4 regions of the Streptomyces daghestanicus genome follow, and region 2 is predicted to be linked to each of the others. Evidence: riboswitches for the same ligand, from Rfam matches in the RefSeq annotation. Region 2 holds a riboswitch; each other region holds the start of a gene.
The links. Region 2 has a riboswitch for cobalamin ahead of Sdagh_RS10565 (energy-coupling factor ABC transporter permease). Riboswitches for the same ligand answer to the same signal wherever they lie in the genome.

Region 1 (6,951 bases), 740 kb from region 2:
GAACGTGCGCCGGTAGGTCTGCGGAGTGGTCCCGAGCACCTGGGTGAACTGGTACCGCAGGGCCGCCGCCGTGCCGAACCCGCAGCGCCGGGCGATCGTCTCCATCGTCTCGTCCGTCTCCTCCAGCAGCCGCTGGGCCAGCAGCATCCGCTGGCGCAGCAGCCACCGGTACGGCGTGGTCCCCGTCTCCTGCTGGAAGCGGCGGGCGAAGGTGCGCGGGGACATGTGGGCGCGGGCGGCGAGCTGCTCGACGGTGACCTCCTCGTCGAGGTGCTCCTGGAGCCAGGCCAGCACCCCGCCGACGGTGTCGCAGGCGGAGCGGGGCAGCGGACGCTCGATGTACTGGGCCTGGCCGCCGTCCCGGTGCGGCGGCACCACCATCCGCCGGGCGATCTTGTTGGCGGTCTCCTGCCCCTGCTCCTTGCGGACGATGTGCAGACAGGCGTCGATCCCGGCCGCCGTGCCGGCCGAGGTGATCACCGGGTCCTCGTCGACGTAGAGCACGTCCGCCTCGACGGACGCCCGCGGGTACTGCCGGGCCAGCTCGGCGGCGTGGTGCCAGTGCGCGGCGCAGCGCCGGCCGTCCAGCAGACCGGCGGCGCCGAGCACGAACACCCCGGAGCACACGCTCAGCACCCGCGTCCCCCGCGCCACCGCCCGCCGCAGCGCCTCCAGCAGCTCCGGCGGAAAGCTCCGGCGCAGGAACTCGTTCCCCGCCGGTACGGCGATCAGGTCCGCCTCCTCCAGCCGGTCGAGCCCGTACGGCGTGGCGACGGTCAGCCCACCGACGTGGGTGGTCAGCGCCGGGCCCTCGGCGGAGACCACCGCGAAGTCGTACCCGGGCAGTCCCTCGTCGCGGCGGTCGATGCCGAACACCTCGCAGACCACGCCGAGTTCGAAGGGATGGACACCGTCGAGCAGCACCGCGGCCACGTTTCTCAGCATGCCGCCAGTGTGCCCGGTCGATGGCAGGAATTCGAGGCCCTGGGGCAGTCCTGCCACTCACGGTCGGCCGTGTCCCGGCGGGACAGTGGTGGCATGACTACGGAACAGACGGAAGCGCTGATCGGCATGGGTCTCACCTTCGCGATCCTCGTCCTCATGATCCTCCCCTCGCTGGTCGGCATCGCGCACGAGCGGCGCGTCGACCGGCAGCTCAGGGAGGCCGCGGAGGGCGGGGCTCAGAAGTCCTCGTCCAGGTCGACGGTGCCCTCCACCGCCACCTGGTACGCGGAGGGCCGCCGCTCGAAGAAGTTGGTCAGCTCCTGAACCCCTTGCAGCTCCATGAAGGAGAAGGGGTTCTCCGAGCCGTACACCGGGGCGAAGCCCAGGCGGATGAGCCGCTGGTCGGCCACGCACTGGAGGTACTGCCGCATCGACTCGGTGTTCATCCCCGGGAGGCCGTCACCGCACAGGTCGCGCGCGAACTGCAGCTCGGCCTCGACGGCCTCCCCCAGCATGTCGGTGACCTCACGGCGCAGCGCGTCGTCGAAGAGGTCCGGCTCCTCCTTGCGGACGGTGTCGACCACGTCGAACGCGAAGGACATGTGCATGGTCTCGTCGCGGAACACCCAGTTGGTGCCGGTGGCCAGGCCGTGCAGCAGGCCCCGGCCGCGGAACCAGTAGACGTACGCGAAGGCACCGTAGAAGAACAGGCCCTCGATGCACGCGGCGAAGCAGATGAGGTTGAGGAGGAAGCGGCGGCGGTCGGACCTGGTCTCCAGGCGGTCGATCTCCTCCACCGAGTCGATCCACTTGAAGCAGAACCCGGCCTTCTCCCGGATCGAGGGGATGTTCTCCACGGCCGCGAAGGCGGCGGCCCGGTCCTTTGGGTCGGGGAGGTAGGTGTCCAGGAGCGTCAGATAGAACTGGACGTGCACGGCCTCCTCGAAGAGCTGGCGGGAGAGGTAGAGCCGAGCCTCGGGGGAGTTGATGTGCTTGTAGAGGGTCAGCACCAGGTTGTTCGCCACGATCGAGTCGCCGGTGGCGAAGAAGGCCACCAGACGGCCGATGAGGTGCTGTTCGCCGGGGGTGAGCCGGGCGAGGTCGGCGACGTCGGAGTGGAGGTCGACCTCCTCCACGGTCCAGGTGTTCTTGATGGCGTCCCGGTAGCGCTCGTAGAAGTCGGGGTAGCGCATGGGGCGCAGGGTCAGCTCGAAGCCGGGGTCGAGCAGGTTCTTGGCGGTGGTCACTGGCAGGCCTCGCAGGACTCGGGGTTTTCCAGGGAGCAGGCGGCGGCGGCCTCGGGGGCCGGCTGCGCCCGGGCGGCGCGGGCGATCCGGGTCGCCGGGCGCGAACGCAGGTAGTACGTGGTCTTCAGGCCCCGTTTCCAGGCGTAGGCGTACATCGAGGAGAGCTTGCCGATGGTCGGCGTCTGGAGGAACAGGTTCAGGGACTGCCCCTGATCGAGGTAGGGGGTACGGGCGGCGGCCAGGTCGATCAGGGCGCGCTGCGGGATCTCCCACGCGGTGCGGTACAGCCGGCGGACGTCCTCGGGGAGCCAGCTCATGTCCTGGACCGAACCGCTCGCCTCGCGCAGTGCCTCCCGGGTGCGGGCGTCCCAGGTGCCGAGCCGCTTGAGGTCCGCCACCAGGTAGGGGTTGACCTGGAGGAACTCGCCCGACAGCGTCTCGCGCTTGAACAGGTTGGACACCTGCGGCTCGATGCACTCGTAGGCGCCCGCGAGGGAGGCGATGGTGGCGGTCGGGGCGACGGCGAGGAGCAGCGCGTTGCGCAGCCCGGTCCGCGCGACGCGCTCGCGCAGGGCGGTCCAGCGCTCGGGCCAGGTGGGGGAGACCCCGTAGTGGTCGGGGTGCAGGACCCCGCGGGCGGTCCGGGTCTTCTCCCAGGCGGGCAGCGGGCCGTGCCGCTCGGCGAGGCCGGCGGAGGTCTCGTACGCGGCGAGCATGATCCGCTCGGCGATCCGGGTGGAGAGGTCCAGTGCCTCGGGGGAGTCGAAGGGCAGGCGGAGCGTGAAGAAGACGTCCTGGAGGCCCATCACGCCGAGGCCGACGGGGCGCCAGCGGCCGTTGGACCGGGCCGCCTGCCCGGTCGGGTAGTAGTTGATGTCGACGACCCGGTCGAGGAAGGTGACGGCGGTGCGGACGGCCGCGTCCAGCCGCTCCCAGTCCAGGGTGCCGCCGGTGACGAAGGCGCCGAGGTTGACCGAGCCGAGGTTGCAGACCGCCGTCTCCCCGTCGTCCGTGACCTCCAGGATCTCCGTGCAGAGATTGGACGAGTGGATGACGTGTCCGGGCTCGGCGGTCTGGTTGGCGGTGCGGTTGGCGGTGTCCTTGAAGGTCATCCAGCCATTGCCGGTCTGCGCGAGGGTGCGCATCATCCGGCCGTACAGCTCGCGGGCCGGCAGGGTCCTGCGGGCCAGGCCCGCCGCCTCGGCCGCCCGGTAGGCCGCGTCGAACTCCGCGCCGTACAGGTCGGTCAGCCCGGGGACGTCGGAGGGGGAGAAGAGGGACCAGTCGGCGTCCGCGTCGACGCGGCGCATGAACTCGTCCGGGACCCAGTGGGCGAGGTTGAGGTGGTGGGTGCGGCGGGCGTCCTCACCGGTGTTGTCCCGCAGTTCGAGGAACTCCTCGATGTCCGCGTGCCAGGTCTCCAGGTAGACGGCGGCGGCCCCCTTGCGCCGGCCGCCCTGGTTGACGGCGGCCACGGAGGAGTCCAGCGTCTTCAGGAACGGGACGATGCCGCCCGACTGCCCGTTGGTGCCGCGGATCAGGGAACCCCGGGCGCGGACGCGGGAGTAGGCGATGCCGATGCCGCCGGCGTGCTTGGAGAGCCGGGCGACCTGGTGGTAGCGCTCGTAGATCGAGTCCAGGGCGTCCCCGGGGGAGTCGAGGAGGTAGCAGGACGACATCTGGGGGTGCCGGGTGCCGGAGTTGAACAGGGTGGGGGAGGACGGGAGGTAGTCGAGGCGGCTCATCAGGCCGTACAGCTCGGCGACCTCGTCGAGGGAGCGGGGGGACTCGTCGGCGGCGAGGCCGGCGGCGACGCGGAGCAGGAAGTGCTGGGGCGTCTCGATCACCTTGCGGGTGAGCGGGTGCCGCAGCAGGTAGCGGCTGTGCAGGGTGCGCAGGCCGAAGTAGCCGAAGCGGTCGTCGGCGGCCGGGTCGGCCAGCGCGTCCAGGCGGGCCGCGTGCCGGCGGACGAAGCCGGCCGTGCGGTCGGCGATCAGGCCCTCGCGGTGGCCGGTGGCGACGGACCCGGTGAAGGAGGTGACGCCCTGGGAGGCGGCCTCGGCGCGGATCGACAGGGTCAGCAGGCGGGCGGCCAGCCGCGAGTAGGCCGGGTCCTCGGAGATCAGGCCGGCCGCGGCCTCCGTGGCCAGTTCCCGCAGTTCGGCGTCCACCTCGGGGGCGGCCCCGGACGCGGACCGGCCGCGCAGCGCGGCGGCGGCGACCCGGCCGGGGTCGGTGTCGGGGAGGTCGGCGGTCAGCTCGGTCAGAGTGCGCAGCAGGGCGGCACCCGGGCCGTCCCCGTCGGTGCCGGCGGTTGTCGCCGGGGCACCGGCTGGAGCGGTGGGTGTCGCGGTGGGTGTCGCCGGGGCGTCGGCTGGCGCGATGGTCACGTGGGGCTTTTCCCTCGCTCGGCACGGGGCCTGGCGGAGGGCAGGGGCAGCTCACGAGCGCGCGGTGCGGCGTCGCGTCCACCGGCCCATTCCACGAGGCCCGGACGTCAGGCGCCCGGACCGGATGGCCGGGCGCGCCGTCGGCAGGTACTCGGACTGGACCGGCGTGCGTGCGCACGCGGTACACCGTTGCGGGACAGTTCCGGATTCGCACCGGATTCCCCTGCGGCGACAGCGAGCATGAGCATACATGTTGTGCCGTGTCGCCGGAGTGGGGCCAGATGTTGTGTCGGGGGCGGGGTGAGATGGGGCGGGGTGAGATGGGGTGGGATGTGGGTGTGGGTGGGTGCGGGCCGCCGGTGTGGGTGGGTGTGGATGTGGGTGCGGGCCGCCGGTGTGGCTCTCGCCGGCGGCCCGCTTCGGGTTCGTCCCGGTTGTCCGCGCAGTTCCCCGCGCCCCTTCGGGGCGCCTCAGTGGGAGGTGCCTGCTGTGGCCGGAGGCAGTTCGGTCCGGACGCCCGGGTCGCCCGCGTCGGCCGTGTAGTCCTCGGGGCTGGTCTCGTCGATGCCGTCGGGGGCCTTGGCCGCCCTCAGGACGACGGTGAGGACCACTGTCACCAGCACGTTCAGCACGAACGCCGTGAGGCCGATGTAGCCGATCTCGCCGATGCCCGGGATCTCCTTCGAGGAGCCGCCGAAGTGCGCCTGCGTCGGCGAGGCGACGCCGTACGCGGCGAGCGTGCCGTAGACCATGCCGACCGCCCAGCCGGCCAGCAGCGCCCAGCGGTGGAACCAGCGGGTGAACAGGCCGCCGACCAGCGCCGGGAAGGTCTGCAGGATCCAGATGCCGCCGAGCAGCTGGAAGTTGATCGCGACCGTCTTGTCCATGCCGAGGACGAAGACCAGCGCGCCGACCTTCACCAGCAGCGACACCAGCTTGGAGACCTTGGTCTCCTGCTCCGGCGTGGCGTCGGGCCTGATGAAGTCCTTGTAGATGTTGCGGGTGAACAGGTTGGCGGCGGCGATGGACATGATGGCCGCCGGGACCAGCGCGCCGATGCCGATCGCCGCGAAGGCCACGCCCGCGAACCAGTCCGGGAACATGTCCTCGAAGAGCTGCGGGATGGCGAGCTGGCCGTTGCTCACCTTGATGCCGGCCGCGATCGCCATGAAGCCCAGCAGCGCCAGCAGACCCAGCATCAGGGAGTACAGCGGCAGGATCGTGGTGTTGCGGCGGATCACCTCGCGGCTGCGCGAGGACAGCGTCGCGGTGATCGAGTGCGGGTACATGAACAGCGCCAGGGCGGAGCCGAGGGCGAGCGTGGCGTACGTCCACTGGCCGCTGTCGGGCGGGGTGACGCCGCCCGCCCCCGCCGCCTCGAACTTCTCCCCGGCCGCCGCGAAGATGTCGTCGAAGCCGCCCAGCTTGATCGGGATGTAGATGATGGCGACCGCGATCACGAGGTAGATCAGCGTGTCCTTCACGAACGCGATCAGCGCGGGCGCCCGCAGCCCCGACGAGTACGTGTACGCCGCCAGCACACCGAAGGCGATCAGCAGCGGCAGGTCCTTGATGAACCAGTTGGTGTCCTCGCCACCGCCGACGCCCATCACGTCCAGCACCGCCTGGATGCCGACGAGCTGGAGCGCGATGTACGGCATCGTGGCGAGGATGCCGGTGACGGCGACCGCCAGCGACAGGCCCTTCGAGCCGAACCGGCCGCGCACGAAGTCCGAGGTCGTCACGTACCCGTGCTTGTGCGAGACCGACCACAGGCGGGGCAGGAAGGTGAAGATCAGCGGGTAGACCAGGATCGTGTACGGCACCGCGAAGAAACCGGACGCGCCCGCCGCGTAGATCGCCGCCGGGACGGCCACGAAGGTGTACGCCGTGTAGAGGTCGCCGCCCAGCAGGAACCAGGTGATCCAGGTGCCGAACGACCGTCCGCCCAGCCCCCATTCGTCGAGGCTGGCCTCGTTCTCGGCCCGGCGCCAGCGCGCGGCGAGGAAGCCCATGGCGGTGACCAGCACGAAGAAGAAGATGAAGACGGCGAGTGCCACGCCGTTCACGCCGCCGTTCACTTGGCCGCACCCCCCTGCGGGGCACGCCGGGCGCGCTGGTCGCGCTGCCACAGCTTGTACGCGATCACCGTCAGCGCCGTCGAGACCAGCACCCACGCCATCTGGTACCAGTAGAAGAACGGGATGCCGATGAAGGCCGGGTCGGTCTTCGCGTAGGAGCCGACCCACAGCATGGCGACGAACGGTGCGACGAGGCAGATCCCGATGACCACGCGCACCGGCGTCACCACCGGCCCTCTGCTCGTTTGCGGTGCTTGCGACATGCGGCGGCTCCGTCCCCTGGGCGAT
Region 2 (6,951 bases):
CCGGTCGACCCGGTGCATGCCGCTGGCGAGGCCGAAGACGACCCCCGTGCTGAAGTCCAGGACGCGCTTGGCGACATCGGTCTCCGCGCCCGTCAGGTCCAGCAGCACCGGGATGCCCGCCATCAGCGTCTCGGCGACCTCGCGGGCGTCCGCGAACACATTGACCCGCATCACCACGAAACGCCGCCGGGCCTCGGTCTCCGCCTCCGGCAGGGCGCGATGGCCCACCGAGGACGGCCAGGCGTCGCGTCCACGCAACGGAACGACCTGGGCGAGCCCCTCCCATTGTTCATCGGTGACGTCGTGACCGTTCACCGGCTCCCCCCGCTCCGACTCGCCTTCAATGCCTGCACCAGCCAATTCTTACGCCAAGTCACCCGTTCGGCCCAACAGCGACACGGACCGCGACGCCCCTCGCGCACATGCCGGGCGTGAAGGAGCATCGTAGGGCGGCGCCGGCCGGGCCGTGGCGCCGGCCGTGCCGCCGGCCCGCGCCACGGCCCGGGTCCGCCTCAGACCGTGCGGTCGGCCTCGTCCTGACGGCTGGCCAGCGCCCAGATCACGAAGACGTCGATGGCGATCTGGATCACCGACCAGACGGGGGCGTACGGCAGGAACAGGAACTGGGCGACGAGGCTGAGCGAGGCCAGCGCGATGCCCGCGAAGCGCGCCCAGGCCATGTCCTTGAGCAGGCCGTAGCCGGTCACCAGGAGCAGCGCGCCGAGGACGACGTGGACGACGCCCCAGCCGGTGAGGTTCATCTCGTACACGTAGGTGCCGATGCGGGCGTACACGTCGTCCTCGGCGATCGCGGCGATGCCCTGGAGCACGGCGAGGGCGCCGTTGACCAGCATCAGGACACCCGCGAAGACGACGCCCCCGGTCACCCAGCCTCGGTGCCGGCCGGAGGTGCGGGCGGGGGACGGTGCGGCGTGCTGGGTCATGGGCGGGTCCTTTCCTCGCGGTTGCTCCGAGCGTCCGGCGGGCCGGGCCCGGGGACCACGCGGGGGACGCCGAACGGGTGAACGGAGCGAAGGGGGGTTTATGGCGCAGAACGTGCGGCCGGGCCCGGTGTCGCCTTGACTGGCCGCACACACAGGCGGAACGCGGCGGAGGACCCCATGACCACGCCCGCGGACGCGGCCGGGCCCCCGGCCGGGCGGTCGCTGCGGCAGACCGTGCTCGACCGCGGCTATCTGCGGCTGTTGCTGCTGTGCGTGCTGCTGGGCGTGCCGATCGCGCTCGCCTGCTTCTTCTTCGTCGGCCTCCAGCACCAGCTCCAGCACTGGGTGTGGACGGCGCTGCCCGAGGCGGCCGGGTACGACCGCCCGCCCTGGTGGTGGCCGCTGCCCGCACTGCTCCTCGCGGGGCTGCTGCTGGCCCCGGTGGTGACCCGGATGCCGGGCGGCGGGGGCCATCTGCCGGTCGACGGGCTGGGCGGCGCGCCCGTGGGCCCGAGGGCGCTGCCCGGAGCGGTGCTGGCCGCGCTGGCGACGCTGCCGCTCGGGGTGGTCCTCGGCCCGGAGGCCCCGCTGATGGCGGTCGGCAGCGGGCTGGCCCTGCTGGCGGTCTCCCGGACGGCCCGGCCCGGTCCGGCAGCGCGCGCGGTCCTCGCGACGGCGGGTTCCACGGCCGCCATCTCCACGATCCTCGGCGGTCCGGTGGTCGCGGCGGTGCTGCTCATCGAGGGCGCCGGACTCGGCGGCACCCGGATGGTCGCGCTGCTGCTGCCGTGTCTGCTGGCCAGCGCGGCGGGGGCGCTGGTCTTCACCGGCTTCGGCGACTGGACCGGGCTGAGGATCGGCGCGCTCGCCCTGCCCGGCGTACCGCCGCCGGCCGGTCCGGACGCGGCGGACTTCCTGTGGGGGCTGCCGGTCGCGGCGCTGATCGGCGCCCTGATCACGCTGGGGCGGGCGCTGGGCCGTCGCACGGTCTCCTGGACGCGCCGGCGCACGGCCGTGCGGACGGTGCTGTGCGCGGTGTTCGTCGGGGTGTGCCTCAGCGCGTACGCCCTGGTCACCGGGCGTTCCCCGGCCGAGGCCGCGCTGTCCGGACAGGCCGCCCTCGCCGACCTGGCCGCGCGTCCGCACACCTGGCCGGTGGGCGCGCTGGTCGCGCTGGTGGTGTGCAAGGGGCTGGCCTGGGGCGTGGCGCTCGGCGCGCTGCGCGGCGGCCCCGTCTTCCCGGCGGTGCTGCTCGGCACGGCGACGGCGCTGGCCTGCGCCGGGCTGCCCGGATTCGGCACGGCCCCGGCGCTCGCGCTCGGCATCGCGGCGGCCGGGGCGGCGGTGACCGGGCTGCCGCTGGCCAGCGCGGTGCTCGCGGTGCTGCTGACCGGGAAGGACGCCCACGGCCAGATGCCGCTGATCGTGACGGCGTCGGTCGTCTCGTTCCTGGTCGCGCAGCTCGTACGGCGGCCCCCGCCCCCGGAGGAGGCGGCGCGGTGACCGGGTGGCGGACGGCCCGTCCCTGGGTGACGCGGACGGCCGTCGCGGCGGTCGTCGTCACGGCGTACTTCGTGCTGCCGCTCGACCATCTGGGGCCGGGGCGGCCGGTGCTCAGCTGGACGGTGTTCGGGCTGCTGCTCACCTGTGTGGCGGGGCTGCTGCTGCGCCAGGTCCGCCACGTCCTGACCGAGCGCCCCGGGACCCGGCCGGGGCTGGCCATCGCGCTGCTGATGGTCCTGTCCGTGCACGTCTTCGCCGCCGCGTACTACGCCCTCGCCAGACAGCCCGGCGAGTTCTCCGGGCTGCGCACCCGCGTGGACGGCCTGTACTTCACCGTGGTCACGCTGGCCACCGTCGGCTACGGGGACATCACCCCGCGGGGGCAGGCGGCGCGGGTGGTGACCGTCGTGCAGATCGGCTACACGTTCGTCTTCCTGACGGCCGCCGCGACCGCGCTGTCCCAGCGGGTGCGCAGTGTGGTCCTCGGCCGGACGGGCGGCCGCGGCTGACGGACCGGGCCGGATGGCGGTCCGTGACCGACGGTGACCACGCCGGGCGCGCTTGTCACCGTACCGGCCGGAGCACTACGGTCGTCACGCCTTGGTGAACGGGAAATCGGTGCGAAACCGGTGCGGCCCTCGCCACTGTGATCGGGAAGTCCGGCTCCGGCCCCTCGCCAGGGGGCAGCCACTGGGTCCTCGGACCCGGGAAGGCGGAGTGCGGGCGGTGGTACCCGCCAGCCAGGAGACCGGCCAAGGCGCGTCGTCCATCCACGAGGTGCTGGAGAGGGTCTGCCGAGTCATGCACATAGCCGAGGGCTTTCTGCCTCCGGCGCACGCGATCGCCTGGGGTGTCGCGTCCGCGCCGTTCGTCGTCCACGGAGTACGTTCCCTCACCCGTGAGGTCCGCGAGCATCCCGAGAGCACCCTGCTCCTCGGTGCCGCCGGGGCCTTCACGTTCGTCCTGTCCGCCCTGAAACTGCCCTCGGTGACCGGGAGTTGCTCCCATCCCACCGGCACCGGGCTCGGGGCCGTCCTGTTCCGGCCGCCGGTCATGGCGGTGCTCGGCACGATCACGCTGCTGTTCCAGGCGCTGCTGCTCGCACACGGCGGGCTGACCACGCTCGGCGCCAACGTCTTCTCCATGGCGATCGCCGGGCCGTGGGCCGGCTACGGCGTCTACCGGCTGCTGCGCCGCCTGGACGTGCCGCTGATGGTCACGGTGTTCTGCGGCGCGTTCGTCGCCGACCTCGCCACGTACTGCGTGACCAGCGTCCAGCTCGCGCTGGCCTTCCCCGACCCGGGCAGCGGGTTCTGGGGCGCGCTGGGCAAGTTCGGGTCGATCTTCGCGGTCACGCAGGTTCCGCTGGCGGTCAGCGAGGGCCTGCTGACGGTGCTGGTGATGCGGCTGCTGGTGCGGTCCAGTGAGGGCGAACTGACCCGGCTGGGCGTGCTGGTGGCCCGTACCGGCGAGCGGGCGGCGGTGGCACGGTGAAGCGGAACACACGGATCAATGTGCTGTTGCTGCTGGCGGTGGCCGTCCTCGCGGTGGCCCCGCTGGTGTTCGGGCTCGGCGACCACAAGGAGGAGCCGTTCGCCGGGGCCGACGCCGAGGCGGAGACGGCGATCACGGAGATCGACCCGGACTACGAGCCGTGGTTCTCGCCGCTGTACGAACCGCCGTCCGGCGAGATCGAGTCGGCGCTGTTCGCCGTGCAGGCGGCGCTCGGCGCGGGGGTGCTGGCCTACTACTTCGGGCTGCGGCGGGGCCGGCGGCAAGGGGCGGAACGGGCCGGGGCGGCGCGGACCGCGGGCGAAGGGGACTGAGTGCTGCCGATCGACGCGGCGGCGCACGCCAGCGCGTGGCGCCGCCGGCATCCCGTGGACAAGGCCGTGCTCGGGCTGGGCCTGACCGTGCTCGCCGTCGGCCTGCCCGCCTGGCCGGGCGCCGCCCTGGTGCTGGTGACGGCGCTCGTGGTGCTGCTCGGCCCGGCGCGGGTGCCGGCGCGGCGGCTGTGGCGGGCGTACCGGGTGCCGCTGGGGTTCTCCGTGACGGGCGCGCTGCCGCTGCTGGTGCGGGTCGGTGGCGGGGACGGGTTCGCGGGGTGGGCGCCCGGCGGACCGGCGCACGCCGGCGAGCTGCTGCTGCGGACCTCGGCGGCCTCCCTCGGGGTGCTGCTGTTCGCGTTCACCACCCCCCTGTCCGATCTGCTGCCCCGGCTGGTGCGGGCCGGGGTGCCGGCGCCGGTCGTGGACGTCGCGCTGGTGACGTACCGGATGAGTTTCCTGCTGCTGGACTCCGTGCGCCGGGTGCGGGCCGCGCAGGCGGCGCGGCTCGGCCACACCACACGGGCGGCGGCGTGGCGTTCGCTGGGCGGGCTGGGCGCGACCGCGTTCGTGCGGGCCTTCGACCGGGCGGCGCGGCTGCAGACCGGCCTCGCCGGACGCGGTTACGACGGCACCCTGCGGGTGCTGGTGCCGCAGGCGGCCGTGTCCGCGCGGTTCACGGCGGGCAGCGTCGCGCTCCTCGGCCTGCTGGCCGCCCTGGCCTTCGCGCTGCGGGGGCCGCTGACATGAGCGAACCGGTACCGCTCGCCCTGCGGGGCGCGTCCTTCGCCTACGAGGACGGTCCCGTCGTCCTGGACGGCCTGGACTTCGAGGTGCGCGCCGGGCGGGCGCTGGCGCTGCTGGGCCGCAACGGCAGCGGCAAGACGACGCTGCTGCGGCTGCTCAGCGGCGGACTGCGGCCGGACGCCGGGCGGCTGACGGTCGACGGGGAGCCGGTGACGTACGGGCGGGCGGGGCTGACCCGGCTGCGGACCACCGTGCAACTGGTCGTGCAGGACCCGGATGACCAGCTCTTCGCGGCATCCGTCGCGCAGGACGTGTCGTTCGGGCCGCTCAACCTCGGCCTGCCCGACCCGGAGGTGCGGGCGCGGGTCGGCGAGGCGCTGGCCGCGCTGGACATCGCGTCGCTGGCCGACCGGCCCACCCATCTGCTCTCGTACGGGCAGCGCAAACGGGCCGCGATCGCGGGGGCGGTCGCGATGCGGCCGAGGGTGCTGATCCTGGACGAGCCGACCGCCGGGCTCGACCCGGACGGCCAGGAACGGCTGCTGGCCACGCTGGACGGCCTCCGGGCCGCCGGTACGACGGTGGTGCTGGCCACCCATGACGTGGACCTGGCCCTGCGCTGGGCGGACGACGCCGCGCTGCTCACCCCGGAGGGCGCGCACACCGGCCCGGCCGCCGTGACGCTGGCCCGCCCCGATCTGCTGCGGCGGGCGGGACTGCGGCTGCCGTGGGGCGTCGCGGTGGCCGGGCTGCTGCGCGCGCAGGGGCTGCTGGCGGAGACGGCACCGGGTCCGCGCACGGCGGAGGAGCTGGCGGCGGTGGTCGGGCCGCCGGGGACGGCGTAGGAACCCGGGGGCCGCTGTCCCCGGGGCGTCCCACGCGTCCCACGCACCCCTGTCGCCGAGCTGGTGACGCGTGTCACATTCCGCTCGGCCGGACGGGCGAGCGTCGCACGTCACAGCACCGGAGAGAACAAGGTCACAAGTGCGCCCTCTGCTGCCCGTCCGCCCTCCTGCCCTAGCATCCGAGCATGACGGTCCTGCCTGACGACAGGCTTCCGCTGGCGGCCGAGTTCCCTGACGCGACACATGAGCAGTGGCAGCACCTCGTGGCGGGTGTCCTGCGCAAGTCCGGCAAGGAGGTCTCGGACGCCGAGGCGGAGCAGACCCTGTCCACCGCGCTGGAAGACGGGCTGCGCGTCCGGCCCCTGTACACCGCGCGCGACGCCGCGCCCGACCCCGGGCTGCCGGGCTTCGCGCCGTTCGTGCGCGGCGGCCGGGCCGCGGGGCACACCCCGGGCGGCTGGGACGTGCGCCAGCGGCACACGGTCGCGGACCCGGCCGCGGTCCTCGCCGACCTGGAGAACGGCGTCGGCTCCCTGTGGCTGGCCGTCGGCGCCGGCGGCGGCTTCCCCGTCGCCTCGCTCGGCCACGCCCTCGACGGCGTCCTCCTGGACCTGGCACCGGTCGCCCTGGACGCCGGCGCGGAGACCGGGCCGGCCGCGCGCGCCCTGTTCGCCCTGTACGAGGAGCGCGGCGTCGCCGCCGGCGCGGTGCGCGGCACCCTGGGCGCCGACCCGCTGGGCCACGGGGCCCGCACGGGTGAGCCGTACGCCTTCGCCGCCGTCGCCCAGGAGGTCCTGCGGTGCGCGGACGCGTATCCGGGGCTGCGCGCGATGACCGTGGACGCGCTGCCGTACCACGAGGCCGGCGGCTCGGCGGCGCAGGAGCTGGGCTGCGCGCTGGCGACCGGGGTGGCCTACCTGCGGGAGCTGACGGCGGCCGGGCTGAGCGCCGGACAGGCCCTCGGACAGCTGGAGTTCCGGTACGCGGCCACCGCCGACCAGTTCCTGACCATCGCCAAGCTGCGGGCGGCGCGGCGGCTGTGGGCGCGGGTGGCCGAGGTCTGCGGGGCGCCCGGGGCGGGCGCGC
Region 3 (6,951 bases), on a different contig from region 2:
GGCGCCGCCGAAGTCCCTGGGCCCCCAGGGGTCGCCGTCCCCGGCGTGGACACCGATGCCGATCTCCTCGAAGGCGCGGTCCAGTATGTTCGCCCGGTGGCCGGGACTGTTCATCCAGGCGTCCATGACCGCATCGGCGTCGGCCTGCCCGCGCGCTGCGTTCTCGCCCGGCACGGACCACAGGCACCCCGCGGCCTCGACCCGCTCGGCCATCGTGGAGCGGCTCGGCGGGAACCATGCCAGGGACAACTCGGCTGATCGGTCCGGCGAATACCGAACGGACCCGGTGGACACGACCCGCCCACCGGGGGTGCGGGGGCGTGCCGCGGGCACGCCGACGGGTCCCGGAGCGCCGCCATGAAGGAGCCTCAGAAAACCGCCGGGCCGCCCCCGATGGAACCGGTACCGCCGTCCGCTCAGACGGCGAACTCGGTGGGCGGCAGACCGAGGGCGGTGCACGCCTCCCGGATCACCTGCTGCTCGGCCGGCTCGAAGACCCCGTCCGCGCCCGCGACCACGATCCCGGTCTGGACGACCGCGCGCGCCTCGGCGGGCTTCTTCGCGGCCTTCGCGATCACCTGGAGGGCCTCCGCCTTGCCGGCGTGGAAGTCGGCGAGCAGCCGGTCCACATGCTGGTTGAACCGCTGGCGCAGCTGGTCCGCCGGGAAGTTCTGCAGCACGTCGTTGGTGACGATCAGCTCCTCCACGCGCTGCCGCTCCGCCTGCTCCACCCTTCCGTCGGCCGCGGCAACCAGCGCGCACATCGCCATGCTCGCGTCCCGGTAGGCGCCGCTCTTCAGCTCCGTCTTGACCGACGCGAGCTGGGACTTGAACAGGCCGACCAGCTGGGCCTTGGTCCCGCCGGACGACGAACCCGCCGCCCCGTGCCCCTGCCCCTGGCCGTACGGATGGCCCTGGCCCGGAGCCTGGCCCGGAGCCTGGCCCTGACCGCCGTACGCCCCCTGCCCGCCGCTCGTCCCGCGGGAGCTCTGGGACTGCTGGAGGTTCTTGGCCTGGTCCTTGATCCGGTCCCACATCGCCACTGGTGCCACCTTCTGCCGCTGATCGTCCAAGTCGTCGGTCACGCCACCGCGCGCCCACCGGATCAAACGCCTCCCGCGGCCGCACGGTTCCCCAGGGGCAAAGGAAAAGCAAAAGCGGCTCATGGGACGGGGTGTCCCCCGGTCCAACTCGCGCCCCGCGCGGCGGCCTTCGGGCACACTGAGCCACTACTCTTCTACATGCACGTAGAACCACGCGTGCGCGGAGAACCACCTGGCATACGAAGGAGTGGACGCCACGATGGTGTTCAAACGACTGCTCGGCTCGCTCGGCGTGGGCGGGCCCACGGTCGACACGGTCCTCGCCCCGGGCGCCGCCCGCCCCGGCGCGGCGCTCACCGGCGAGGTCCGCCTCAAGGGCGGCACCGCCGACTTCGACATCGAGCACATCGCGCTGGAACTGGTGGCGCGGGTCGAGGCCGAGCACGAGGGGGGCGAGGACGAGGGCGTCGCCGCGTTCGACCGGTTCGTCGTCGCCGGCGGGTTCCGGCTCGGCGAGGGCGAGGAGCGGACCGTGCCGTTCAGCGTGCCGTTGCCCTGGGAGACCCCGGTCACCGAGCTGTACGGACAGGGCCTCGGCATCGTCCTCGGCGTGCGCACCGAACTGTCGGTGGCCGGCGCCCGGGACAAGGGCGACCTCGACCGGCTCGCCGTGGCCCCGCTGCCCGCGCAGGAGGCGATCCTGGAGGCCCTCGGACAGCTCGGCTTCGGCTTCCGCTCCGCGGACCTGGAGTACGGCCGCATCGGCGGCACCGGGCAGCGACTGCCCTTCTACCAGGAGATCGAACTCACCCCCGCTCCCCAGTACGCCCACCAGGTTAACGAGATCGAGCTGACCTTCCTCGCCCACCCCGGCGGACTCGAGGTCGTCCTGGAGGCGGACAAGCGCGGCGGGCTGTTCTCCGAGGGACACGACGCGCTCACCCGCTTCACCGTCGGCCACCACGACGTCCGCGACTGGAACACCGAGGTCGACGGCTGGATCCGGGAGCTGATCGGCCACCGTGCCGCCTACGGTGCGCACGCCTCCTACGGTCACCAGGGCTCCGAGGACCACCACCACGGCGGCCACCGCTCCGGCCCGGGGGTCGGCACCGCCGTCGCCGCGGGAGCGGCGGGCCTGGCCGTCGGCGTCGTCGGCGGCATGGTCGCGGCCGAAGCGGTCGACGAGATCGGTGACTTCTTCGAGGGCGACGACGAGGAGGGCGAGGAGGAGTAGGCGCGGCGGGAGCGGACGCCGGGGGAGCGGCACGGCACCGGCTGCCCCCTTTACGCACGGACCCCCGCCCACCCTGAGTGCGCCATGGGGCGCCCGAACGCACAGCGTGGCAGCGGGAGTTGAGGGGGCGCCCCCGGCGTGCTCCGGTTGCCCCGGTGTTCCTCCCCGACCGGCGCTTACCGTTCCGGTCGGTCGGAAAGGCTGTCGGCGTGCAACCGGCAGATGCCGGGCCCGGGGCCCGGCACCCGGGACGGACGGTCTCCACCGGCCGTCCCGGGTGCGCCCCGTGCGAACGACCGAGGAGGAACCACCGATGCCCACAGCCGACGACCGCGAGCTCTTCGACGAAGTGCGTGAACTGCTGGCCGCCACCGTCGAGGACGTGTCCGTCGAGGAGGTCGCTCTCGACTGCGACCTCAAGGACGACCTCGGCGTCGACTCGCTGGCCCTGCTGGAACTCGTCGCCGCGATCGAGGACCGCTGGCAGGTCCAGGTGCCGATGGACGAGGCGGCCCGGCTGAGCACGGTCCGTGAGATCGTCGACCACCTCTCCTCCGTGGTGCCCGCCCCGGCCGGCGGCGCCGCGTGAGCCGAGGCAACCGGGCCGCCCCGCCCCGCGACGGGCGGGCCGCCGTCGTCACGGGGCTCGGCATGACCACGGCGCTGGGCGGTGACGCCCCGTCCACCTGGTCGGCGCTGCTGGACGGCGCCTGCGGGGTGAGGAGCCGCGACTACGGACCGCCCGACGGGCCACCCCAGGTCTACCTCGCGGCGCCCGCCGCCGTGGACCCGGCGTCCGGGCTGTCGCCGGTGAAGGCCGGGCACTGCGACCGTTCCGCGCAGTTCGCCCTGGTCGCCGCGCGGGAGGCGCTGCGCGACGCCGGTCTGCCGGACGACCGGTCCCTGGCGGGCGGCGCCTCCCGGGTCGTCGTCATCGTCGGCGCGGGGCTGGGCGGGCTCCTCAGCATCCTCGACCAGAACCGGCGGCTGGAGACCGGCGGCCCCGGCCGGGTCAGCCCCCGGGCCGTCCCGGTCATGCTGCCCAACCACGCCGCCGCCGAGGTCGGCCTGATGGTCGGCGCGACGGCCGGGGTGCACACCCCGGTCAGCGCCTGCGCCTCCGGCGCCGAGGCCGTCGCCCAGGCCCTCGCCCTGATCCGGGAGGACCGTGCCGACGTGGTGGTCGCGGGCGGCACGGAGGCCGGTCTGCACCCGCTGGTCTTCGCCGGCTTCGCCCGGCTGCGCGCCCTGTCGCAGCGGTGCGGCGAACCGGAACGGGCGTCCCGGCCGTTCGACCCCGGCCGCGACGGCTTCGTGATGGGTGAGGGCGCCGGAATGCTCGTACTGGAGAGCACCGGGCACGCCGCGGCCCGCGGCGCCCGCGTGCACGCCCGGCTGAGCGGCGCGGGCATCAGCAACGACAGCCACCACGTGGCCCAGCCGGCCCCCGAAGGGGCGGGCTGCGCCGCCGCCGTCACCGCCGCCCTCGACGACGCCGGCCTCCTCCCGGAGGACGTCCGGCACGTCAACGCGCACGCCACGTCCACGCCCGTCGGCGACCTCTGCGAGGCACAGGCGCTGCGCACGGCCTTCGGCGGAGCGCTGGACGACGTGGCGGTCAGCGCCACCAAGGCGGCCTTCGGGCACACCCTGGGCGCGGCCGGCGCCATCGAGGCGGTCACCACCGTCCTGGCCCTGCGGGAGAGAACCGCACCGCCCACCCGCAGTCTCGACCGCGTCGACCCGGCGATCGAGCTGAACGTGGTCGGCCGCGTCCCCGAACCCCTGCCCGCCGGGCCCCTGGCGGCGGTCAGCACGAGCATGGGGTTCGGCGGGCACAACGTGGCGCTGGCCTTCACCGCCGCCCCGTGAGCGCGGGCGTCCCCTCGGCGCCGGCGCGGACCGTGCTGATGTGCCCGGGACAGGGCGCCTACCTCCCCGGCGCCCTGCGCCACCTGCGGGAGGTGCCCGCCGTCGCCGGCGTACTGGCGGCGGTGGACGCGCACGCCCCGGACCGCGCCGGCACCGTCCTGCCGGTGGCCCGGCTCCTCACCGAGGCGGACGCCCCCGGCCCCGAGGAACTGGTGCGCGCGGACCCGCTCGGCTTCGACCTGGCCACGTACGCCGCGGTGGTCGCCGCCGGGACGGTGCTGCTCGACCTCGCCCGCGCCCGCGTCGACGCGGTCCTCGGCCACAGCGTCGGGGACCTCGCCGCGCTCACCGTGGCCGGCGCCCTCACCGTGGGCCAAGGGGTGCGGCTGCTGCGCGTACGGGACCGGCTGCTGCGCGGCGCGGCCCTGCCGGCGGCCGGCATGGTGGCCACCGACGCCGGCCCCGGCCGGGCGGAACACCTGATCCGCGCCCAGGGCACGGCACAGGTGCGGATCGCCGCCCACAACGCCCCCGCCCAGGTGGTGCTCTCCGGCCCCGACAGCCAGCTCGCGCGCCTGGCGGACGCCCTGCGGGACGACGGGCACCGGGTCACCCGGCTGGCCAGCCGCACCGCCTACCACCATCCCCTGCTCCAGGAGGTGCACCGTCACTTCCGCGGCCTGCTGCGGGCCCAGCCGGTCGCCCGGCCCGCCCTCCCGGTGCACACCACCGCCGGGCGCTGGGCGTCGACCCCCGCCCAGTTGCGCAGTACGGCCGCCGCCCATCTCACCGAACCCATGGCCCTGCCCCGCGCCCTGCGCGTCCTGCGCCGGGCGGGCTTCACCACCTACATCGACAGCGGCCCCCGGGCCCTGCTGAGCGCCCTGGTCAAGGCCGGCCTGCCCGGCTGCGCCACCGCCGCGCCGCTGCGCACCCCCGTCGGCGCCGACCGGATACGGCAGCGGCTGGCCGCGGTGGTCCCGCCCTGAGCGGACCGCCGCACCGGCCCCGGACCGGGGCTTGGTACCCTGCCGGGGCCAGTCACGCCACCTCGGTGGTCAGGGAATCCGGTGCGAATCCGGAACTGACGCGCAGCGGTGAGGGGGACGGGCGGGGCACTGATGCCACTGGGACACACCGCGCGGGCCACAGCGCCGGCGGTGCACCGTCCTGGGAAGGCGCCTCGTCCGGACGAACCCGAGTCCGAAGACCTGCTGGCACCTCCGCGCTCCCGCGCGGAGGTCGACCGTAGGCCAGGCTCCGCGTCCAGAGCCCCGACACCCGAGGCATGCCCGTGCTCCGCTCCACCCCCCGTCCCGCCGCGCTCCTGTGCGTGTCCCTGCTCCTGCTCACCGCGTGCGGCACGTCCGGCGCGGCCGGCCCGTCCGGTGCCAAGGGAACCGCCGCGTCCGCCGGTTACCCCGTCACGATCGAGAACTGCGGCCACCGCGTCACCCTGGAAGCGCCGCCCGAGCACGCCGTCTCCCTCAACCAGGGCAGCACCGAGATCCTGCTCTCCCTCGGCCTCGCCGGCCGGCTCGCCGGCACCGCCACCTGGACCGACCCCGTCATGAAGGGCCTGGAGAAGGCCAACGCCCAGGTGCCCCGCCTCGCCGACAACAACCCGTCCTTCGAGAAGGTCCTGGACGCCGGCCCCGACTTCGTCACCGCCTCGTTCGTCTCCACCCTCGGCACCGGAGGGGTCGCCACCCGCGAGCAGTTCGAGAAGCTCGGCGTGCCCACGTACGTCTCCCCGTCGGACTGCTCCGCCGGGAAGGACAACGACAGCGGCGGCGACGGCTCCCGCAGCACCCCGCTCACCCTGGACACCGTCTACCGGGAGATACGCGACCTGGCGCACGCCTTCGGCGTCGACGAACGCGGCGACGCGCTGGTCGCCCGGCTGCGGGAACGGGTGCGCACCGCCACCGAGGGACTGGACGCCTCGGGTGTCTCCCTCATGTACTGGTTCGCCAACTCCCAGTCGCCCTACCTCGCCGGCTGCTGCGGCGCACCCGGCGCCATCACCCGCGCGGTGGGCGCGCGGAACGTCTTCTCCGGCACCCATGACGAATGGCCCCAGATCAACTGGGAGACCGTCGCCGACCGCGACCCCGACGCCATCGTCCTCGGCGACCTCTCCCGCAAGTCCCAGACCGCCGAGACCGCCGCGGCCAAGATCAGGTTCCTGGAGACCAACCCGGCCACCCGCCATCTGACGGCGGTGCGCGAGAAGCGGTACATCCTGCTCAGCGGGCAGGCGATGAACCCCTCCGTCCGCACCGTCGAGGGCGTCGAGCGGGTGGCCGCGGGCCTGCGGGACCTCGGGCTCGCCAAGTGACCGGTATACGCACCCCGTTGCTCACGGCGGCCGGACTGGCCGCGCTGGCGGTGTCGGTCGCCGTGGCCGTGACCATCGGGCCCGCCGACATCTCCACGGCCGACGTCTGGTCCTCCGTCGCCGCCCACCTCGGACTGGGCGAGAGCGGCCTCGCCCCGCTGCGCGACGGCATCGTCTGGGACCTGCGCATGCCGCGCACCCTGCTGGCCGCGGTGTGCGGCGCCGGCCTCGCGCTGTGCGGGGCGGTGATGCAGTCCCTGCTCCGCAACCCGCTGGCCGACCCGTTCGTCCTCGGGGTGTCCTCGGGCGCCTCCACCGGGGCGGTCGCGGTGATCGTGCTCGGCGTGGGCGGGGGAGCGGTGTCGCTGTCGGCCGGGGCGTTCCTCGGCGCCCTGCTCTCGTTCGGACTCGTCCTGCTGCTCAGCCACACCCTCGGCGGCAGCGTCGACCGGGTCGTG
Region 4 (6,951 bases), on a different contig from region 2:
GCGGGGCGACGGCGCGGCCGGCCCTTGTCGCAAGGGGCTCGGCACGGTCGTGGCAGGGTCTGCGGACACTCGTGAGCGGAACGGGGGGCGCGGCCGGGGGGCGCGGCCCCGGCCGGGTCTCCGGTCAGGCCAGCGGGGTCAGGAAGCGGCGCAGCGCCTCTTCGTACCGGTCCGGCGCGGCGTTCCACATCGCGCCGTGCGGGGCCTGGGGGACGGTGTGCAGGGCGACCAGCCGGGGGTGGGCGTCGGCGAAGCGGCGGGAGAGCCGCCAGGGGGCGACGGTGTCGGCGGGGCCGTGGAAGACGAGGGCCGGGACGTCCAGGCGGTCCTGGGCACCGGGCCGGGCGGCATCGAGGCCGGTGCGGCCCTGGGCGGCGCGGACCGCGAGCGGGAGCAGCGCGCCCGGGGTGCGGCGGGCCGCGGCGAGGGCGCGCACGGTCGTCCGCCAGTCGAGGACCGGGGAGTCGAGGACCAGCCCGGAGATGTGGTCGCGCAGGTCGGACCGGGCGGCGGTGCGCAGGGCCATGGTGGCGCCGGTGGACCAGCCGAGCAGCACGACCCGGCGGGCGCCGTGCTCGACGGCGTAGTGGACGGCGGACTCCAGGTCGTGCCACTCGGTCTCGCCGAAGTGCCGCAGGCCGCCCGGCGGGCGGGGCGCTCCGGCGTCGCCCCGGTAGGCGAGGGCCAGCAGCGGGAATTCGAGGCGGTGCAGCAGGGCCATGAGGTTCAGGGCGTGCTCGCGGGTGGCGCCGAGGCCGTGCACCGCGATGATCCAGGTGGCGCGGGGGCCCGGCAGGAACCAGCCGGGCAGGGCGCCGAGTTCGCCGGGGATCTGGACGTCGGCGTAGCGCAGGCCCAGCGCGGTGCCCGGGTTGCCGACGTACAGGTTGGGGGTCAGCCAGGCCTTGTCGCCGGGGGCGAGGGTGCCGTGTGTGACGCGTTCGAGGCGGCGTACGACGGCGTCGGCCGGGTGCCGGTCGCCGGGCAGGACGGGGCCCACCACGGCGTGCGAGCCGTCGCCGGCCAGTCCGTAGCGGCCGGGCCGCAGGCTGGCCAGGTGCCGGGTGAGGGTGATCTGGCCGGCGGCGGTGCCGTGCACGGTGAGCCGGGGCTCGGTGGGCAGGGGCCGGCCGGGCGGCGCCTTGAGCGCGGCGTCGCTGGCGAGGCGGCCGGCGGCGACGCTCGCGGCGCCGGCTGCCAGGGCCGCGGTGACGGCGGCGGTCGTTGCGGTGACGGTGCGCACAGCTCCCAGTTTCCCGGCGTGCTCCGTCGTAAGCCACCGGAGGGCGGCGGAGGGAGGAGGCCCGGGGCCGGGCCGGTGTGCGGTCAGGGGCGCTGCCCGTACCCGCGCAGCCGCTCGCCGACCTCCGCGACCTGCTCCTCGGTCAGCAGGGCCGGGGTGCGGCCGGGCACCGAGGCGGCGGTCAGCCACAGGCGGCACATCCACTCCAGCTGGGCCGTGCGGTCGTACGCCTGGTCCAGGGTGGCGCCGTGGGTGACCGTGCCGTGGTTGCGCAGCAGGCAGCCGGAGCGGCCGTCGAGGGCGCGCAGCACGTGCGCGGCCAGTTCGTCGGTGCCGTACGTCGCGTAGGGGGCGACCCGGACGGGTCCGCCGAGCGCCGCGGCCATGTAGTGCACCAGCGGCAGTTCCTCGACGAGCGTGGAGACGGCCGTGGCGTGCACGGCGTGGGTGTGGACGACGGCGCCGGCGTCGGTGGCCCGGTAGACCGCGAGGTGGAGGGGGAGTTCGCTGGTCGGGACGAGGGTGCCGAGGACCTGCCGGCCGTCCAGGGCGACGCCGGTCAGGTCGGCCGGGGCGAGCCGGTCGTAGGGCACGCCCGAGGGGGTGACCAGCACGGTGTCGCCGACGCGGACCGAGACGTTGCCGGAGGTGCCGACCACCAGTCCGTCGGCGACCGTGCGCCGGGCGGCGGCCACCAGGGACTCCCAGGCTCGCGTCTCCTCCGGTCGCGGACGCCTCTGCGCGGACTCCTGCACGGCCCCGCCTCCTCCCGGGGCGTCCCGTACGCCCCTGTGGTTCCCGCCGCCGGCCGGCGGCGCTGCGGTGATCCTGCCAGGCGGGCGGGGCGCCCCGAGGCGGAAACCGGCCCTCCGGGCCCGGGGCCGGCGGAGGCGGGTTCCGGTGGCCCCGATTCCGGACACCACCGCGCCCCCCTCAGTTCATCTTCCGTTCACCCTGGTTACCTACGGTCGAGCAGCCAATGACCTCGAACGATTGCCTGGGTAAATGGAAAGCTTCTCGCTGATCCTCGCGATTGTGGTGGTGACCGCACTCGCGTTTGATTTCACGAACGGTTTCCACGACACCGCGAACGCGATGGCCACCACCATTTCGACCGGTGCGCTCAAGCCCAAGGTCGCGGTGGCCATGTCCGCCGCGCTGAACCTGGTGGGCGCCTTCCTCTCCGTGGAGGTCGCCAACACGATCTCCAAGGGTCTCGTCGACGAGACCGGCATCCGTCCCGAGGTCATCTTCGCCGCCCTGGTCGGCGCGATCCTCTGGAACCTGCTGACCTGGCTGGTCGGGCTGCCGTCCAGTTCCTCGCACGCCCTCATGGGCGGCCTGATCGGTGCCGCCATCGCCTCGGCCGGGGTCGGCGCGGTCCACGGCGACGTCCTCGTCACCAAGGTGCTGCTCCCGGCGGTCGCCGCCCCGGTGGTGGCGGGCGTCGCGGCGCTGGTCGCCACCCGGCTGTCGTACCGGATGAGCCGGGGGGCCGACGGCAAGGCCGCCGAGAAGGGCTACCGCGTCGGCCAGATCGCCTCGGCCGGCCTGGTCTCGCTGGCGCACGGCACGAACGACGCGCAGAAGACCATGGGCATCATCACCCTCGCCCTGGTGGCGGGCGGTGCCCTCGCCCCCGACTCCGACCCGCCGGTGTGGGTCATCCTCTCCGCGGGCCTCGCCATCGCGCTCGGCACCTACCTCGGCGGCTGGCGGATCATCCGCACCATGGGCAAGGGGCTGACCGACCTCGAACCGCAGCAGGGCTTCGCCGCCCAGACCAGCGCCGCGACGGTCATCCTGGCCTCCTCCCACCTCGGCTTCTCCCTCTCCACCACGCACTCGGTCTCGGGTGCGGTGATGGGCGCGGGGCTGGGCCGCAAGGGCGGCGTGGTGCGCTGGTCCACGGCGACGCGGATGTTCGTCGCCTGGGGGCTGACGCTGCCGGCCGCGGCCCTGGTCGCCGCGTTCGCCGAGTGGGTCTGCGGCCTCGGCGACTGGGGCACGGCGCTGATCGCGGTCGCGCTGGTCGCCGCGAGCTTCGCGATCTGGCGGATCTCCCGGCGCGAGGTCGTCGACCACACCAACGTCACCGCCCCCGACGAACCGGAACCTGCCGGCGTGGTGACGGCGGCGGTGGCCGCCGTGGCCCCGCCCCCGGCGGGCGTGCCGGCGGCCGACGGCCTCGCGGCCGCCTTCCCCGCCCAGAAGGACATCGCTCCCGACGCCCCGGCCCGTCCGGCCGCCACCTCCGTCTGACGCCCGAGGAAGAGAAGCATGAAGATCGACTGGGCAGCCCTCGGCTCCGTCTTCGGGGTCGGCCTCGTGGCCACCGTCGCCCTGGTGGCCCTGTTCACCCTCGGCATCGCCGGCCTCTCCCGCCAGGAGCGGGCCGCCGCGCGGGGCGGCTCCGCGGCCCTCGCGGTCACCGGCGCGTACGCCTGCTTCGCGGCCTGCGCGGCGGCGGTGGCGTACGGCATCTATCTGATCGTGGCCTGAGCCGTCCGAGCGTGGCCTGAGCCGCCCGCGGCGGGCGGCACGCGCCCGGCCCTCGCCCGCCCCGTCCGGACCGGTACCCGCCGGCCTCCGCACGGGGCGGTTCGCCGTGCGCGCCATCAGCCGCCCGATCCCTCCCCGTGCCCGCCGGTGCTCCGGCGTCGCTGACGGACCGTCGGCCGTGTGGACCTCGGCACATCGCCCCCGCCCAGGTCAACGGCAAGTTGACGGGCGTTCTCGGGGCGTGGTGGACTTCCGGGGCCATGTACGGCGGCAGGAGAGGAAGCCCGGTGCGAATCCGGCGCGGTCCCGCCACTGTGACCGGGGAGTGGTCCCCGGGAGCCAGGAACTCTCACCGCCGGTCTCGTCGAACCAGGGCGTGGACACCCTGAGTGAGGACATAACGCGATGCCCGGCTGCCGTTGCGAACGCAGGTCCGCCTCTCCCGACCGCCGTGTGACCGGCTGATCCCCCGTGCGAGCCGAACGCGTCTTCGCGTACGGCGCCGCCGCCGGCCTCCTCGGCGACCTGCTCCTCGGTGATCCCCGCCGCGGGCATCCGGTCGCCGTGTTCGGCCGCGCCGCCGGTGCCGTGGAACGAGTGCTGTGGCGTGACCACCGGGGCGCGGGCGCCCTGCACACCGCCGTGTGCGCCGGTGGCGCCGTCGCCCTGGGCGCCGTGGCCGCCCGTGCGGTACGCCGCTCCCCCGCCGCCTCCGTCGCGCTGACCGCCGCCGCCACCTGGACCGTCGTCGGCGGGACCTCGCTGGCCCGGGAGGCCCGCGCGATCGGCCGGGCGCTCACGGCCGGGGACGTCGAGGCGGCCCGGGAGCGGCTGCCGCACCTGTGCGGCCGGGACCCCGGGGCGCTGGACGCCGACGGGATCGCGCGGGCCGTGGTGGAGTCCGTCGCCGAGAACACCTCCGACGCGGTGGTGGGCGCCCTGGTGTGGGGAGCGGTGGCCGGGGTGCCGGGACTGCTCGGTTTCCGGGCGGTCAACACCCTCGACGCCATGGTCGGGCACAAGTCGCCCCGCCACCGGCGCTACGGCTGGGCCTCCGCCCGGCTCGACGACGTGGCCGGCTGGCCGGGGGCGCGGCTGACCGCCGCCCTGGCCGTGCTCGCCGGGGACGACCCGCGGGGTGCCGTACGGGCCTGGCGGGCCGATGCCGGGCGGCATCCGAGTCCCAACGCCGGCCCGGTGGAGGCGTCGTTCGCGGGCGCCCTCGGGGTGCGGCTCGGCGGGACGCTGGCGTACGGCGGGCGGGTCGAACACCGGCCGGTGCTCAACGGGGCGCGCGGGCGGGCCGTCCGGGTCGCGGACGTCGAGCGGGCGGTACGGCTGTCGCGGCGCGTGGGTCTGCTCGCGCTCGGCGTGTGCGCGGGCGCGGGAGTGCTGATGAGAGGACGTGGAGCGTGAACGGTGGGGGGCTGCTCGTCGCCGGGACCACCTCCGACGCCGGGAAGAGCGTCGTGACCGCCGGGATCTGCCGGTGGCTGGTCCGGCAGGGCGTGAAGGTGGCGCCGTTCAAGGCGCAGAACATGTCCCTCAACTCGTTCGTGACCCGCGAGGGCGCGGAGATCGGGCGGGCGCAGGCCATGCAGGCCCAGGCGTGCCGGGTCGAACCGACCGCGCTGATGAACCCGGTGCTGCTCAAGCCCGGTGGCGAGCGCAGCAGCCAGGTCGTGCTGCTCGGCAGGCCGGTCGGGGAGATGACCGCCCGCGGCTACCACGGCGGGCGGCAGCGGCAGCTGCTCGGCACGGTCCTCGACTGTCTCGCCGAGTTGCGGGGCACGTATGACGCGGTGATCTGTGAGGGGGCGGGCAGCCCGGCCGAGATCAACCTGCGCCGGACCGACATCGTCAACATGGGGATCGCCCGGGGCGCCGGGCTGCCCGTGCTGGTGGTCGGCGACATCGACCGAGGGGGCGTCTTCGCGTCCTTCTTCGGCACGGTCGCGCTGCTCGCGCCCGAGGACCAGGCGCTGGTCGCCGGGTTCCTGGTGAACAAGTTCCGGGGGGACGTCTCCCTGCTGGAACCCGGCCTCGACATGCTCCGCGGCCTCACCGGGCGGCGGACGTACGGCGTGCTGCCGTTCCGGCACGGGCTCGGCATCGACGAGGAGGACGGGATGGCGGTGTCCCTGCGGGGCGCGGTCCGCGAGTCCCGGGTGACCGCCCCCGTCGGGGAGGACGTGCTGCGGATCGCGGTCTGCGCGGTGCCGCTGATGTCCAACTTCACGGACGTCGACGCGCTCGCCGCCGAACCGGGCGTCGTGGTGCGGTTCGTGGACCGGCCGGAGGAACTGGCCGACGCGGACCTGGTGATCGTGCCGGGCACCCGGGGGACGGTCCGGGCGCTGGCGTGGCTGCGCGAGCGGGGGCTCGCGGACGCCCTGGCGCGCCGGGCCGCCGAGGGGCGGCCCGTCCTCGGCATCTGCGGCGGTTTCCAGCTCCTCGGGGAGCACATCGAGGACGACGTCGAGTCGCGCGCCGGGCACGTCGACGGGCTCGGACTGCTGCCCGTACGCGTGCGGTTCGCGGCGGAGAAGACGCTCACCCGGCCGGTCGGCACGGCCCTGGGCGAACCCGTCGAGGGGTACGAGATCCATCACGGCGTCGCCGAGGTCATGGGCGGCGCCCCCTTCCTGGACGGGTGCCGGGTCGGCCAGACCTGGGGCACGCACTGGCACGGTTCGCTGGAGTCGGACGGGTTCCGGCGGGCGTTCCTGCGCGAGGTGGCCGCCGCCGCGGGCCGCCGCTTCGTACCGGCCCCGGCCACGAGCTTCGCCGCGCTGCGCGAGGAGCAGCTCGACCGGCTCGGCGACCTGATCGAACAGCACGCGGACACGGACGCGCTGTGGCGGCTCATCGAGTCCGGCGCGCCACAAGGACTGCCTTTCATTCCACCGGGAGCGCCCGCATGAGCACAGTGTTGTTGTTGTCGACCGCCGACACGGACCTGCTGGCGGCCCGCGCGTCGGACGCCGCCTACCGGATCGGCAACCCGACCCGCGTCGACGTCCGCGAGGAGCTGCCCGCCCTGGTCGAGGGCGCCGACCTCGCCGTCGTCCGGCTGCTGGGCGGCAAGCGGGCCTGGGAGGACGGGCTCGCCGCGCTGAAGGCGTCGGGCATCCCCACGGTGCTGCTCGGCGGCGAGTCGGTGCCGGACGCGGAGCTGATGGCCGAGTCGTCGGTGCCGGCCGGCG

Region 1: another riboswitch for cobalamin. It lies ahead of Sdagh_RS13795 (ribonucleoside-diphosphate reductase subunit alpha); the one in region 2 lies ahead of Sdagh_RS10565 (energy-coupling factor ABC transporter permease).
Region 3: another riboswitch for cobalamin. It lies ahead of Sdagh_RS35115 (ABC transporter substrate-binding protein); the one in region 2 lies ahead of Sdagh_RS10565 (energy-coupling factor ABC transporter permease).
Region 4: another riboswitch for cobalamin. It lies ahead of Sdagh_RS00725 (cobalamin biosynthesis protein); the one in region 2 lies ahead of Sdagh_RS10565 (energy-coupling factor ABC transporter permease).

What each region holds. Positions count from the first base shown of each region.
Region 1 is NZ_BNDX01000008.1:986,729-993,679, reverse strand. Features, by position in the region: gene Sdagh_RS13810 (GlxA family transcriptional regulator) at 1-945, opposite strand, end outside; gene Sdagh_RS13805 (hypothetical protein) at 1,039-1,269, shown strand; gene Sdagh_RS13800 (ribonucleotide-diphosphate reductase subunit beta) at 1,182-2,138, opposite strand; gene Sdagh_RS13795 (ribonucleoside-diphosphate reductase subunit alpha) at 2,189-4,582, opposite strand; cobalamin riboswitch at 4,708-4,830, opposite strand; gene mctP (monocarboxylate uptake permease MctP) at 5,053-6,663, opposite strand; gene Sdagh_RS13785 (DUF3311 domain-containing protein) at 6,660-6,926, opposite strand.
Region 2 is NZ_BNDX01000008.1:244,648-251,598, forward strand. Features, by position in the region: gene Sdagh_RS10545 (cell division protein SepF) at 1-315, opposite strand, end outside; gene Sdagh_RS10550 (DUF7144 family membrane protein) at 513-944, opposite strand; gene Sdagh_RS10555 (chloride channel protein) at 1,122-2,447, shown strand; gene Sdagh_RS10560 (potassium channel family protein) at 2,444-2,956, shown strand; cobalamin riboswitch at 3,032-3,218, shown strand; gene Sdagh_RS10565 (energy-coupling factor ABC transporter permease) at 3,249-3,941, shown strand; gene Sdagh_RS10570 (energy-coupling factor ABC transporter substrate-binding protein) at 3,938-4,273, shown strand; gene cbiQ (cobalt ECF transporter T component CbiQ) at 4,274-5,023, shown strand; gene Sdagh_RS10580 (energy-coupling factor ABC transporter ATP-binding protein) at 5,020-5,865, shown strand; gene Sdagh_RS10585 (methylmalonyl-CoA mutase family protein) at 6,051-6,951, shown strand, end outside.
Region 3 is NZ_BNDX01000018.1:571,051-578,001, forward strand. Features, by position in the region: gene Sdagh_RS37105 (CAP domain-containing protein) at 1-213, opposite strand, end outside; gene Sdagh_RS35090 (tellurite resistance TerB family protein) at 417-1,043, opposite strand; gene Sdagh_RS35095 (sporulation protein) at 1,303-2,280, shown strand; gene Sdagh_RS35100 (acyl carrier protein) at 2,594-2,869, shown strand; gene Sdagh_RS35105 (beta-ketoacyl-[acyl-carrier-protein] synthase family protein) at 2,866-4,152, shown strand; gene Sdagh_RS35110 (ACP S-malonyltransferase) at 4,149-5,141, shown strand; cobalamin riboswitch at 5,174-5,385, shown strand; gene Sdagh_RS35115 (ABC transporter substrate-binding protein) at 5,447-6,493, shown strand; gene Sdagh_RS35120 (FecCD family ABC transporter permease) at 6,490-6,951, shown strand, end outside.
Region 4 is NZ_BNDX01000002.1:134,026-140,976, reverse strand. Features, by position in the region: gene Sdagh_RS00745 (alpha/beta hydrolase family protein) at 125-1,243, opposite strand; gene Sdagh_RS00740 (class II aldolase/adducin family protein) at 1,327-1,998, opposite strand; gene Sdagh_RS00735 (inorganic phosphate transporter) at 2,249-3,505, shown strand; gene Sdagh_RS00730 (hypothetical protein) at 3,524-3,745, shown strand; adenosylcobalamin (AdoCbl) riboswitch at 4,020-4,096, shown strand; gene Sdagh_RS00725 (cobalamin biosynthesis protein) at 4,217-5,161, shown strand; gene Sdagh_RS00720 (cobyric acid synthase) at 5,158-6,669, shown strand; gene cobN (cobaltochelatase subunit CobN) at 6,666-6,951, shown strand, end outside.